Regions from separate parts of the Sphingopyxis sp. 10G20-10 genome, predicted to be linked through region 3. Evidence: predicted binding sites of a transcription regulator. Region 3 holds the regulator's gene; each other region holds the start of a gene.
The links. The regulator LexA, encoded in region 3, represses DNA repair genes until DNA is damaged. The targets are predictions, from matches to a motif close to GTTCCNCNCTTGTTCT.
Positions count from the first base shown of each region.

Region 1 (4,223 bases), 990 kb from region 3:
AGGCGGCATGATAGCGCGCCGCATCGGCCGAGGTCCGCGCCGCCTCTCCCAACATATCAAAGCTGGCGAGTTCCTGTTTGTTCTTTTCGGCGCGCTTGACCGCGGCCTCGATCGTTTCGCCCATCACAAATTGCTGACCCAAAAGCCGCATCGCGGCGAGCGCCGCCTGACGGATTACCGGCTCGCCCGAGCGGCGGACCATCGCTTTCAGCAGCGTCAGCGGCTTGGCCTTGCTGCCGATCGCATCGAGCATCAGCGTCGCCGATCCCAGCGACAGCCCGCGCGACGACAGGGACACGATCAGCGGGCTTTCGGCGCCATCCTCTTCGGCCCAATCCCGCCCCGCAATTTTGTCACGGATCAGCGCGTTGGCGGTGGCATTGTCTGGAACCCGCAACAGCGCCTCTGCGAGGCACATCAGCACCACGCCCTCTTCGGTCGACAGCCGATAGCGATTCATCAGAGAGGCGACGAGCGTCTCGCGCTCACCATCAGCCTTGGCATGGCGGATCAACGCCAGCCCGCGCCGCGTCACCGCATCAACCGATGCCGGAACGCGCGTTAATGTGGCGCGCAGATCGGCAACAATCACCTCCTCGCTGCGACGGGCAAGGGCGCGGATAGCCGCACGATCAGTGGCGAAATCGGACATAGCGCAAGCTTTCGAAGAGGGAGGGCCATAAAGGCTCCTTTCCATAGCAACTGCAGCAGAGCCCGGCTAGCGGATTCGGGTAACAATATTGCTTGGTCAGGACATTGTGTTCGTCAGACCGTGCTTTGGTAATTGACCCCCCGCAACCCCTATGCCATGCGCCCTTCCCGCGCGGGTGTAGCTCAATGGCAGAGCAGAAGCTTCCCAAGCTTCTGTAATTGGCTGGTTTTCAACGTTTTCTCAGCAAAACTGATACTGAAACTTCCAAATTGTTTCAATGGGTTGTGTATTTAGGGCAAAACTTATTGGAACTGGAGGCAAGACATGACCATGTTCGATGCGCTTGTCCAAAATTCGCAGGATATATGTCGATCAGAGCGTTTTGTGAGCTTCGCTCGCAAAACGGATGTCAGAAAATTAAGATCGGCAAACTGGGTCCGGACTCTTTAAATCGGCAACACATCTATAATTGCTTCACGCCTCATGTCGGTCATTCGCGCTTGGACGGCTTGTCGCGAGTGTATCGAATAGTTCGAACGCGATGACAGCAATTGGGTCGTTTGCTGAATGGCCGGAATAACTGTGCCGGATCCGCATACCGGACAGTTTCCTCCTGGCCCAAGAGGCGGTATAGACATCTCAAGCTGATCGCTGCTCTAAACTCGCCGCCACGCCTCGCTGGTGCGTTCGACGGCCAATCTATCGGCGGGATATTGAGTGACGAGCGCCATCGCCTCATCAGCGGACGCATTGAGCCATATATCGTGATCGTCGGTGTGCAAAATGACCGGCATTCGGTCGTGAATATCCCATAGCTCTTTGGTCGCATCGACCATGACGCCGGTATAGCAATCGCCCCACACGTCGGTCGGTCGCCAAAGTCCGGCCCAAGCTACTATTTCCTGATCAACAACGCTGATCCACGTGCGCGTCATCTTGCCCTTTGGGCCTTCGGCTTCGGCAAAAGCGGAAAAGGGGATGAGGCAACGCTGGGCCGGTGTCTCGAACCAATGCCGCCACATCCCGCTTCGCAGCTTGTCATCGCGGGCATTGTTGACCGGCTTCGGCTTGCTGTCCGGCTTCATCGATTTGAGGCGCAATGGGAAACCCCAGGTCATTTGCTGCAAGATGCGTTTTCCGTCTGCTTCGCGCACGACCAAGCCGGGATATTGGGGGTAGGTTTCGCCGGGGGCGTTGATGCCGGTCGGCACGCTTGCCCGAAAATGATCGGCGATTTCCTGCGCGCTATTCTTGTTGGCGTAAAGATTGCACATGCAGCGATGATGACGCGCTTGGCTCGTCTGTCAACGCACCTGCCGCCATTCGCTTGTCGCATGACGCTTGACCAATGTTCCTCTTATGTTCCACTTAGAGGCTCCCTTTGCGAATCGAGCCATGCGACAGCCAGCCACCATTGAGCACCTCTATTTGGACTTTGACGGTTTCTTTGCGTCGGTCGAGCAGTTGCGCGACCCGTCATTGCGCGGGCGGCCTGTTGGCGTCGTGCCCTATGTCGGCGGGCGAAGCTGTATCATCGCCTGTTCGCGCGAGGCCAAAGCGCGCGGCGTGAAGAATATTATGATGGTCGATGAAGCGCAGCGGATATGCCGCGACATCGTGCTGGTTCCGCAAAAGCCCGACCTATACCGGCGCGCCCACAATGCGCTGGTGTCGGAAATCAACGCCGTTGTTCCGGTCGATCAGGTGAAGTCGATTGATGAACTGTCTTGCCGACTGGATGAGGATCAGCGCGCCGACCCTGCGGCGATAGGAGCGGCGATCAAGCGCGCGATCCGCTATAATATCGGCGCTGCCGTGACCTGTTCTATTGGCTTTGCCGCAAACCGCCACCTCGCCAAGATAGCGGGCGGCACGCAAAAGCCCGACGGCCTCACGATCTGGCGACCGGGCGATATGCCGGGGCCGCTGCTGCGCGTTCCGCTGGAGGATATACCGGGCATTGGTCGCAGGATGGAAAAGCGGCTGATACGTGCGGGGATAACCGACACGGCGGCGTTTCTGGCCATGCAGCCCAAACATGCCCGCGCGCTTTGGCGCAATGTGACCGGCGAGCGGCTTTGGTATGCGCTGCATGGCTATGACATAGAGGCCCCACCAACCGAGCGCGGCATGTTTGGTCATGCCCGCGTGTTGCCGCCCGATGCCCGGACGCTAAGCGATGCCCGCACCATATCGCGGCTGTTGCTGGTCAAGGCGGCAAGGCGGGTGCGTCGTGCGGGCTATTATTGCGCCTCGCTGTCACTCTGGCTGCAAGGATTCGATCGCAGCTGGTTCGAGATTATTACCTTGCCGCAGGTGAACGACGATCAGGCGGTGCTGCGTGCGTTGATGACGCTGTGGGACCGTGTGATGGCGAAAACCAGCGGCAAGACCAAGGTCATGAGGGTAGGCGTCACGCTAGGTGATCTGACCCCCGCCAATGCACGCCAGCTAGATTTTCTATTGGATGACGACAGCGAACGGCAACGATGGGAGCGGCTGGGGATGGCGCTCGACCGGCTGAATATAAAATATGGCAAGACCGTCGCCAGCGTCGGCTTCTGGCAACCGCCGCCGGGAGGCAATGTCGGCGGCAAAATCAGCTTCACCCGTATTCCGAGCGGGGAGGACTTCTGGTGAACTGGCGGACCAATATCCAGATACTCGACCTTGAACCGGGTGAGCGCATCGAACTGACCTGTCGGAAATGCGGCCATCTGCGTTGGCTGACCGGAGAGGAACTTCTGGCACGCAAACGGTCGCTGCGGCTCACGCTCGGCGATGTCGAACGGCGCGCACGCTGCCGTCAGCGCGGGTGCAATGGCACCATGCGCATGGCCATGCCGGCCGATCATGACACGGCAGGCTTCGTTGGCGGCATTGCCTGAGGGGGCTAATCGATTGGTCACGATTGACTCTCTTGGGTGAGCGCGCATCATTGCTTGATGTGCAATCTCTATCTGGCCGACCGCAGCGCCGCAGAAGTGGCGAAGACATTCCGCGCCAAGGTCGCGTCTGGCATAAACGCGCCTGCTGAGGTCTATCCCCAATACCCCGGCTTGGTGGTCAGGGAGCAAGACGGCGAGCGCATCGTGCAACAAATGACCTGGGGATTTCCGCTGGTTCTGGCAGAGGCGCGTATACGCGCCGAGGCGAAGGGGAAGGTTGCCAAGCCGCGACCCGTCAACAACGCCCGCGATGACAAGTTGCGCACCGGCATGTGGAAACATTGGTTTGAGACGCCTGCGCAGCGTTGCCTCATCCCTTTTACCGCTTTTGCCGAGGCCGAAGGGGAGAAGGGCCGGATGACCCGCACATGGATCAGCGTGGCCGATCAGGAGCTACCTGCATGGGCGGGGTTATGGCGTCCATCAGATGAATGGGGCGATTGCTTCACCGGCGTCATGGTCGATGCGACCAAGGAGCTTAGGGACATGCATGACCGTATGCCGGTTATACTTCATGCTGCTGATCAGGACGCATGGCTGCATGCGCCTGCCGACGACGCCATGGCCTTGGTTCGACAATATCCGGCTACGCAACTGGAGGTTGATCGCACAACTGCTCTTTG
Region 1 covers NZ_CP195117.1:225,449-229,671, forward strand. The annotation lists gene putA (bifunctional proline dehydrogenase/L-glutamate gamma-semialdehyde dehydrogenase PutA) at 1-652, opposite strand, end outside; gene ACR3XE_RS01035 (SOS response-associated peptidase) at 1,309-1,926, opposite strand; gene ACR3XE_RS01040 (Y-family DNA polymerase) at 2,048-3,292, shown strand; gene ACR3XE_RS01045 (hypothetical protein) at 3,289-3,540, shown strand; gene ACR3XE_RS01050 (SOS response-associated peptidase) at 3,598-4,223, shown strand, end outside.
Region 1: ACR3XE_RS01040 (Y-family DNA polymerase) is a predicted target of LexA. The motif match lies at 2,003-2,018, and genes of this name have one in related genera.

Region 2 (4,223 bases), 760 kb from region 3:
GTGCGGATGCCGACCTGAACCAGACGCGAGGCGAACCCGCGCTCACAAATGCGGGCAAAGGGCGAAGCATGGCTGCGCGGATTGCCTTCAAAATCATCATAGAGATCGGGGTGTGCATCGAAATGTAGGATGTTAAGCGCGCCGAAACGGTTCGCGACGGCCTCGACAAGCGGGAGGCTCACGGCATGGTCGCCGCCCAGCGCAAGCGGCACTTCGCCGCTTTCAAGCAGCATAGCGACATGGCGGCCAATTGCGGCGTCGTCCGACGCCACATCTTCGGTGAGTGGCAGATCGCCATCATCGACAAAGGCAATGTCGCGTCCGATTTCGAGCCCGCTTTCGCTCGCCAAATTACCGCGATCACTCCACAGCGCGGCGCGAATGGCGGCGGGGCCACCCGCAGCGCCGCGTTCAAAAGAGCTATTCACATCGGTGGGTAAGCCAAACAGGCGGATCGAAGACATAGGGCGTTGTATGCGGCCTGGTTACGCGCAACAAGGGGCACCAGCATCTAAGCCAATCCCTCGTAAAAACGCCTATCTACTATACCGACTAGGCGATGGCTGACACCGGGACCATAGCCAGAGGCCATGGTGAGAGGGGCAGATGCCAGCCATCGTTCAGGACGCAAGGTGTCCCGATATCGTTCCGCGCCACCAACAAGGAGGACGCGTCGAGGCAATTATTTATCGTCGTCGTTATCGCTGCTATCGTCCGGCCCGGTCATCATCTCCTCGGCCACTTCATCGGTACGGCCGCGGATCGCCTGTTCCAGCCGCTCCATCAGTTCGGGATTTTCCTTGAGGAAATTCTTGGAATTTTCGCGGCCCTGACCGATGCGGATCGAGTCATAGCTGAACCAGGCACCCGATTTCTCGACAAGCCCCGCCTTGACACCAAGGTCCAAAATCTCGCCAATTTTCGAGATACCCTGCCCGTACATGATGTCGAATTCGACCTGCTTGAACGGTGGCGCGACCTTATTCTTGACCACTTTGACACGCGTCGAGTTGCCGACAATATCATCGCCATTCTTGATCTGGCCGGTACGACGAATATCGAGCCGGACGCTGGCATAGAATTTCAGTGCGTTGCCCCCGGTCGTGGTTTCGGGGTTGCCGTACATCACGCCAATTTTCATCCGCAGCTGGTTGATGAAAATGACCATGCAGCGCGAACGGCTTATCGAACCGGTCAGCTTGCGCAGCGATTGCGACATCAACCGCGCCTGCAGGCCGACATGGCTGTCGCCCATTTCGCCTTCGATTTCGGCGCGCGGCACCAGCGCGGCGACCGAATCGATCACCAATATGTCAATCGCGTTTGATCGCACCAGCGTATCGACAATCTCCAGCGCCTGTTCGCCAGTATCGGGCTGTGACACGATAAGCTCGTCAATATTGACTCCGAGCTTGCGGGCATAGACCGGGTCGAGTGCATGTTCGGCATCGACAAAGGCCGCGGTTCCGCCGGTTTTTTGCGCTTCGGCAATGGCGTGCAAGGCCAGCGTCGTTTTACCCGAGCTTTCAGGCCCGTAAATTTCGATCACGCGGCCACGCGGTAATCCGCCAACGCCCAGCGCAATATCGAGCCCCAGCGATCCGGTCGAAATCGATTCGACCTGCATCGCTTCCTTCGACCCCAATTTCATCACCGAGCCTTTACCAAAGGCGCGATCTATCTGCGCGAGCGCGGCGTCGAGCGCCTTTTGTCTGTCCATGCTATTCACTGATTTCCCCGTTTCGACGAGTGACAATTGACCGGCCATAACCGTACCCCTCCTGCTCTAAAGCGAAGCCCGAAGCATCGCAACGCCAGACCGGTGTACAGCATTTGTTCTCTGCGAACAAGAGGGGAACATTATTGGATTTACGCCATTAATCATTCGCGCCCTTGGTTTTATTCGGTCCGGGCCAGCAGATCCTTCAGCACCGAATCGATCTCGACCAGCCGGAACGGCTTGGACACCAGCCCCCGCTGTTGATGCGCCGCCGGAATAACATCGCCGCCACCGGTCGTGAACGCAAAGGGAATATGCCTTTCGGCCAAGACATCGGCGAGCGGCCAGACCTTTTGTTCGCCCAGATTGATGTCGATCAGCGCCGCCGAAATATGGCCGAGGGCAATCGCGACCTCGGCATCTTCGACCGTCGTCGCCTGCACCGACTCTGGAAACCCCAACGCCTCGAGCATATCGGCCAGCATCATGCCAATAAGCACATCATCCTCGACGATCAGAATTTTCCCGACCTCAGCCATTATCACCGATCCGACGCGCCACACGATTTAGAGTGTCGAGCGTCGCCTCGGTCAATTGCACCACAGAGAAAGGTTTGGGCAAAAAGGCCACATCGTCAATGTTGATCGATTGGCGTAACTGTTCCTCGGCATAGCCCGACATAAACAATACCGGCAGGTCGGGCCGCTCGCTGCGAATTTTCCGCACCATCGCCGGACCATCCATCGTTGGCATCACGACGTCGCTGATAATCAGGTCAATCTTGTCATTGTCGGCAAAGCGCTCAAGCCCCTCTTCGCCTTGAGAGGCCGTGATGACAGTATAGCCCGCGCGAACGAGGGCGCGCTCGGCCACGGCACGGACAATATCTTCATCCTCAACCAGCAAGATCGTCCCGCTGCCCCATTCCTTGCGCTTTTCGGGCGGCGGCAGGGTCGTCGGCTTGGCGGGGGCCGTTTCGGAGCGATGGACGGGCAGATAGATAGTGAAAAACGACCCCTCCCCCGGCTTGGTATCGGCGAAAATATAACCCGCTGATTGTTTGATGATTCCATAGACTGTGGACAGGCCAAGGCCCGTGCCCTTGCCCACATCCTTGGTGGTAAAAAAGGGTTCAAACACCTTGGGCAGCACATCGGCAGGAATGCCCGTCCCCGTGTCGCTGATCTTGAGCGCGCAATAATCGGCGGGCGGCATGATTTCATTGCTCATACGGCGAACTTCGGCAGCCGACACCATATAGGTTTCGATGGTCAGCGTGCCACCGCCCGGCATCGCATCGCGCGCGTTTACGGCCAGATTGACAATCACCTGCTCCAGTTGCCCCGGATCGGCGCGCACCGCGCCCAGGTCACGCCCGTGCCGCACCGACAATTCGATCCGTTCACCGAGCAACCGCTTGAGCAAATGTGAGACCTCTGAAACCACATCGGGCAATTGCAGGATTTGCGGTCGCAACGTCTGTTGACGCGAAAAGGCCAGCAACTGCCGGGTCAGGCTGGCAGCACGATTGGCGTTACTGCGAATTTGCTGAATATCGTCATAATCGCCATCGCCCGGCGTATGACGCATCAGCATCAGGTCGCAACTGCCCAGAACGGCCGTCAAAATATTGTTGAAGTCGTGCGCCACGCCGCCCGCGAGCTGACCCACCGCCTGCATTTTTGACGCTTGCGCCACTTGTCGCTTCAACCGCGATTCCTCGCTGCTGTCCTTCAAACTCAGCAACACCGTCGCTTCGCCCAGCCCGCGCACACCAACGATCCGCATCGGCACCGGATCATCGGGCTGAACGGTCAGCCGGATCGATAGGTCGCCGCCCGCTTGCTGCCCCCCGCTGTGGCGGCGAATCATGTCAGAGAGCGGCCCCTTGTCCTCAGCGACGACAAGGTCGCCGGGATAGCGGGGACGCTTGTCATCGGACTGGCCGGCGGCGCGCGCGAACGCCTTGTTCATATAAATGAACCGACCATCACGATCGACCATCGCCAGCCCAAAGGGCAGCATGGACACCAGTGTCTCGACGTAGTTTTGGGCCGCTCCGCGTTCCACGGCGCCGGTCGCTTCATCGATCAGGACAATCAGCACCGGCGCATTGGCATCGGCGGGGGCCAATGGGATCTGGAGCAAGCGGACAGGCGGAGCTTTCTCGCCCTCGCGATCAAAAAACAAGGCCCCATTGTCGTCAAGGCGCAGCATGGCGCCAATGTCACGTCCGGCATAGGGACCGGCAGCATCCCCCAAAGCACGCAGCAGAAAGGCGCTGTTGGCAACCCGCAACCGCCCTTCGGTATTGACCAATGCGGCCATAATCCCCGCTTGCCCCAGCGTCAGCCCGGCCGGCCCGTCCAGATGGCGGATAATCTCCGTGGCAAGGTCCAACCGTTCCTCAGAGGCAAAGCGCCACACCAGATAATCTTCGGCCTGCCCCGCGCGGACGACCTGTGCCCGCAAACGCAATGTTCCCATCACCAGATCGTCGACG
Region 2 covers NZ_CP195117.1:1,352,994-1,357,216, reverse strand. The annotation lists gene speB (agmatinase) at 1-464, opposite strand, end outside; gene recA (recombinase RecA) at 683-1,768, opposite strand; gene ACR3XE_RS06580 (response regulator) at 1,900-2,259, opposite strand; gene ACR3XE_RS06575 (hybrid sensor histidine kinase/response regulator) at 2,252-4,223, opposite strand, start outside.
Region 2: recA (recombinase RecA) is a predicted target of LexA. The motif match lies at 1,844-1,859, and genes of this name have one in related genera.

Region 3 (4,223 bases):
CAGCATCGAAAGCGTCGAGCCGCTGCCAGCGCGTGGACAGCAACGGTTGATCGTGCGCCCGAACAATCGTCCAGACCTCCCGCCGCGCGTCCGGCTGACCATGCGGACTAATGGCCATGACGCTTTGGTGGCGGGCGAAGCGATAGGCGTGCGGGCGCGGTTGATGCCGCCGCCGGGGCCAAGCCTGCCCGGTGGATATGATTTTGCGCAGCGGGCCTGGTTCGACGGGATTGGCGCGGTCGGAACCGTTCTCGGCAGTCCGACCCGCGCCAAAGGAGCGGACAAGGAGGTTGCGCCGTTGCGGCTTCGGCTCAGCCAGCATGTCCAGTCGCAAATTGCGGGGTCGGCGGGCGGGATCGCCGCTGCTTTGGTCAGTGGGGATCGCGGCGCGATCAGCGATGATGATGCCAACGCCATGCGGCGCAGCGGATTGGCACATTTGCTGGCGATCAGCGGACTTCATGTTACCGCGGTGGTCGGCTTTGTGATGTTTTTCTTGTTGCGCTTGCTCGCGCTGAACCAGCGGCTCGCTCTGCGTGGTTCGATCATTCTCTATGCCGCTGCCGGGGCCGCGATTGCAGGGCTTGGCTATACATGGCTGACAGGCATGGCGGTGCCCACCTTGCGATCGTGCATCGCCGCCATGCTGGTTCTTGCCGCCTTTATGATGGGGCGTGAAGCCTTGACGTTGCGGCTGGTCGCGGCGGGGGCGTTAATCGTTATGGTGTGGCGTCCCGAATCGCTGGCCGGACCCAGTTTTCAATTGAGCTTTGCCGCCGTCGCCGCGATTATTGCGCTGCACGAAAGCCCGCCGATGCGCGTTTTTCTTGCGCGCCGCGAAGAACCTCGGCTGTGGCGCTTGGGCCGCGCCATCGCCGGACTGTTGATTACCGGCCTTGTTATTGAGCTGACTCTGGCGCCGATTGCCTTGTTCCATTTTCACAAGGCCGGCCTCTATGGCGCGCTTGCCAATGTGATCGCGATCCCGCTCACCACCTTTGTGATTATGCCGATGGAGGCGCTGGCGTTATTGTTCGACAGCGTCGGGATCGGCGCGCCCTTTTGGTGGGTGGCTGGGGAGGCGCTCAACGGCTTGCTCGTGCTCGCCCATGCGGTGGCGGATGCGCCCGGCGCGGTCGCGACATTGCCGGTGTTTCCGGCCTATGGTTTTGCACTGTCGGTGCTCGGCGGGCTTTGGTTGCTGTTGTGGCGCACGCGCTGGCGTTGGGCGGGGCTGGCGCCGATGCTGGTGGGTGCGCTGGTCCTGACCGCACAGCCACGTCCTGATGTGCTGATTACCAACGACGGCCGCCATATTGCCGCAAAGCTGGACGATGGCCGCTATGCCTTATTGCGCGACCGTGCGGGCGACTATGTTCGCGGCAGTCTGGGCGAAGCAGCAGGCGTCGATGGCAAACTGGTCGCCCTGTCCGCTTCCGGTCAGGCAAAAGCCGAATGCAACCGCGATTTCTGTCGCTGGCAACAGGGCCGGGGATCGCAAAGCCTGACCATCATGGCCTCACGCGGCACGGCAAAGATAGAGGGGACAGATATGGCCGCGGCCTGCGCTGCCGCCGATGTGGTGGTCAGTGATCGCTGGTTGCACGACGAATGTCACGCCCGTTGGCTGACGATTGATCGCGACAGCCTGCCGCAAACGGGCGGTTTGGCACTTTACCTAGATGGCCCGCGCGTCGTGACAGCGCTGCGCGCGGGAGACGAGCATCCTTGGCGTCGCCCCGTCACGCTTAGTGGTAACGACGAAGCAGTCCCGACAAGCGCCCTTGCACCATGACGCGGTCCGCGGCGTAGCGCTGCGGTTCATAGGCGCCATTGGCGGGATCGAGTCGGACCATCGCGCCTTCGCGGCGGAAATATTTGAGCGTGGCATCCTGCCCGTCGACCAAGGCGACAACAATTTCGCCCTCGCGTGCCGTGTCGGCTTTCTGGATCAGTGCATAGTCGCCATCCAAAATTCCCGCTTCGACCATCGAATCGCCCGATACTTCCAACGCATAATGTTCGCCCGAGCCGAGCAGCGCGGCGGGAACCGACAGATTGTTATGATCCTCAAACGCCTCGATCGGCACACCGGCGGCGATTTTGCCGTGCAGCGGCACCTCGATAATATCATTGGCCGCAATCGGCTGCATCGCAGGTGGTGACTTGCGCAGTGGAACAACATTGTCGGACGAACCTTGCGCCGCCTTGCCGCCTTCGGGCAATTTTACGACTTCCAAAGCGCGCGCGCGATTGGGCAAGCGGCGCAGAAATCCGCGTTCTTCAAGCGCACTGATCAAGCGGTGAATCCCTGATTTTGACTTCAGCCCCAAGGCCTCCTTCATTTCTTCGAACGAAGGCGAAATCCCGCTAGCGTCGAGACGCTGCTGGATGAAGTGGAGCAGTTCATGCTGCTTGGCGGTCAACATCGATCATTCTCCAATGGGGTCTAAGCCGGACATAAGGGGAACGATAGTGGAACAGAGAGGGGGTTGTCAAGCGTGCGGTGTATATCCCCTTGCGTCAAATGCGCGTTAGAGCGCGATATAGGGGACAGGCATTCCGGCCTCTGTGGCGGCGGCGCCAATCTCCCGCACCACCAGCGCGTTGGCCACCGCCAAGGGACGGGTTTGTCCGCTGTCCTGGCTGGCCAGCAACGACACTGTTCCATTTGCCACCACAGCGCGCAGATAATCGCGACGGCTGCCTCCAGCGTCCAGCGGCGTGGCCAGCGGCGCTTGGTAGATTTGCGGGAGCGGATCACCGGCCCCCGCTAGATGCCGTACCAATGGCAACAGAAACAGTGTCGCGGTGACGAAGGCCGATGATGGATTGCCGGGTAGCCCCAGCACGACCGCATCGCTCAACGTCGCGGCGAGAAGCGGCTTGCCGGGGCGCATCGCGATCTTCCAGAAATCGATCGCGCCGCCCGCGTCTGTAATCGCGCCCCGCACATGGTCATGCACGCCGACCGATGCCCCACCGACGGTAACGATGACGTCGTGACGTCGCGCTAACTCATCTAAAAGACTGGATAAAGCCTGTCGATCATCACGAACATGACAGGGCGGGGTGATTAGCGCGGGCTCGGCGGTGAGCATTGCGGCGAGCATGACTCCATTGCTGTCGGGAATCTGGCCGGAGGCGAGGGGGTGGCCGGGCGGCACCAGTTCGTCGCCGGTGGTGACTATCGCCACGCGTGGGCGTGTGCCGACCGCAACTTGGCCGGTGCCGTTCATCGCCGCAGCGGCAAGAGCGCCCGCAGTCAACCGCGTCCCGCGCTCAAGCAGCCTGTCACCAGCGGCAAAGTCGCCGCCGCGCGCGCGAATATGGCGGCCGCGCTCTGCCGGACCGTCACCGGTCAAAAATATGCTGCCGCCGCGTATTTCCGTGTCTTCTTGCACCATGACCGTGTCTGCGCCATCGGGCAGCATGGCGCCGGTAAAGATGCGGATCGCTTCGCCGCTGGCCAGTGTTTGTGACGGAACTGCGCCAGCGGCGACTTCGCCTGCCAAAGCCCACGGGCCGGGTAGGTCGGCAAAGCGGATCGCAAAGCCATCCATCGCCGACATCGGCGCGGTGGGCTGATCGCGCTGGGCTATGATTGTTTCTGAAAGAAAGCGCCCAACAGATTCGAATAGCGGGATATTTTCTGAAGCGAGCGGAGGTTTTAGCGCCAGAAATCGCGCCTGAGCTTCCTCAACCGGAAGCTGCGCGCTCATGGTGCTGACCAGTCGCCCGACCGGCCACCGCTCTTTTCGAGCAGGCAAATGTCACCAATGACCATCGCCCGGTCGAGCGCCTTTGCCATGTCATAGAGGGTGAGCAGCGTCACCGACACGGCGGTCAGTGCCTCCATCTCGACCCCGGTCGGTCCGGTTGTTGCCGCCGTCGCGCGCACCGCAACGCCGTCCTCTTCCCATGTAAAATCGACCGTCACGCTGGTGAGCGCCAGCGGATGGCAAAGCGGGATCAGGTCGGCTGTGCGCTTTGCGGCCATAATCCCCGCGATACGCGCGGTCGAGATGACGTCACCTTTGGGCGCATTTCCATTGCGAATGGCCTTTAGTGCATCTGACGTCATGCCGATGTGTCCACCCGCGACGGCGCGGCGGACTGTCGTGGCCTTGGCGCCAACATCGACCATATGCGCGGCGCCGCTCTCGTCGAGATGCGTCGGGCGCGTCACACGGCTTCGCCCGTCAGTAACTGGCGGGTGGCGG
Region 3 covers NZ_CP195117.1:2,108,211-2,112,433, reverse strand. The annotation lists gene ACR3XE_RS10290 (ComEC/Rec2 family competence protein) at 47-1,795, shown strand; gene lexA (transcriptional repressor LexA) at 1,749-2,429, opposite strand; gene ACR3XE_RS10280 (molybdopterin molybdotransferase MoeA) at 2,535-3,722, opposite strand; gene moaC (cyclic pyranopterin monophosphate synthase MoaC) at 3,719-4,189, opposite strand; gene trpC (indole-3-glycerol phosphate synthase TrpC) at 4,186-4,223, opposite strand, start outside.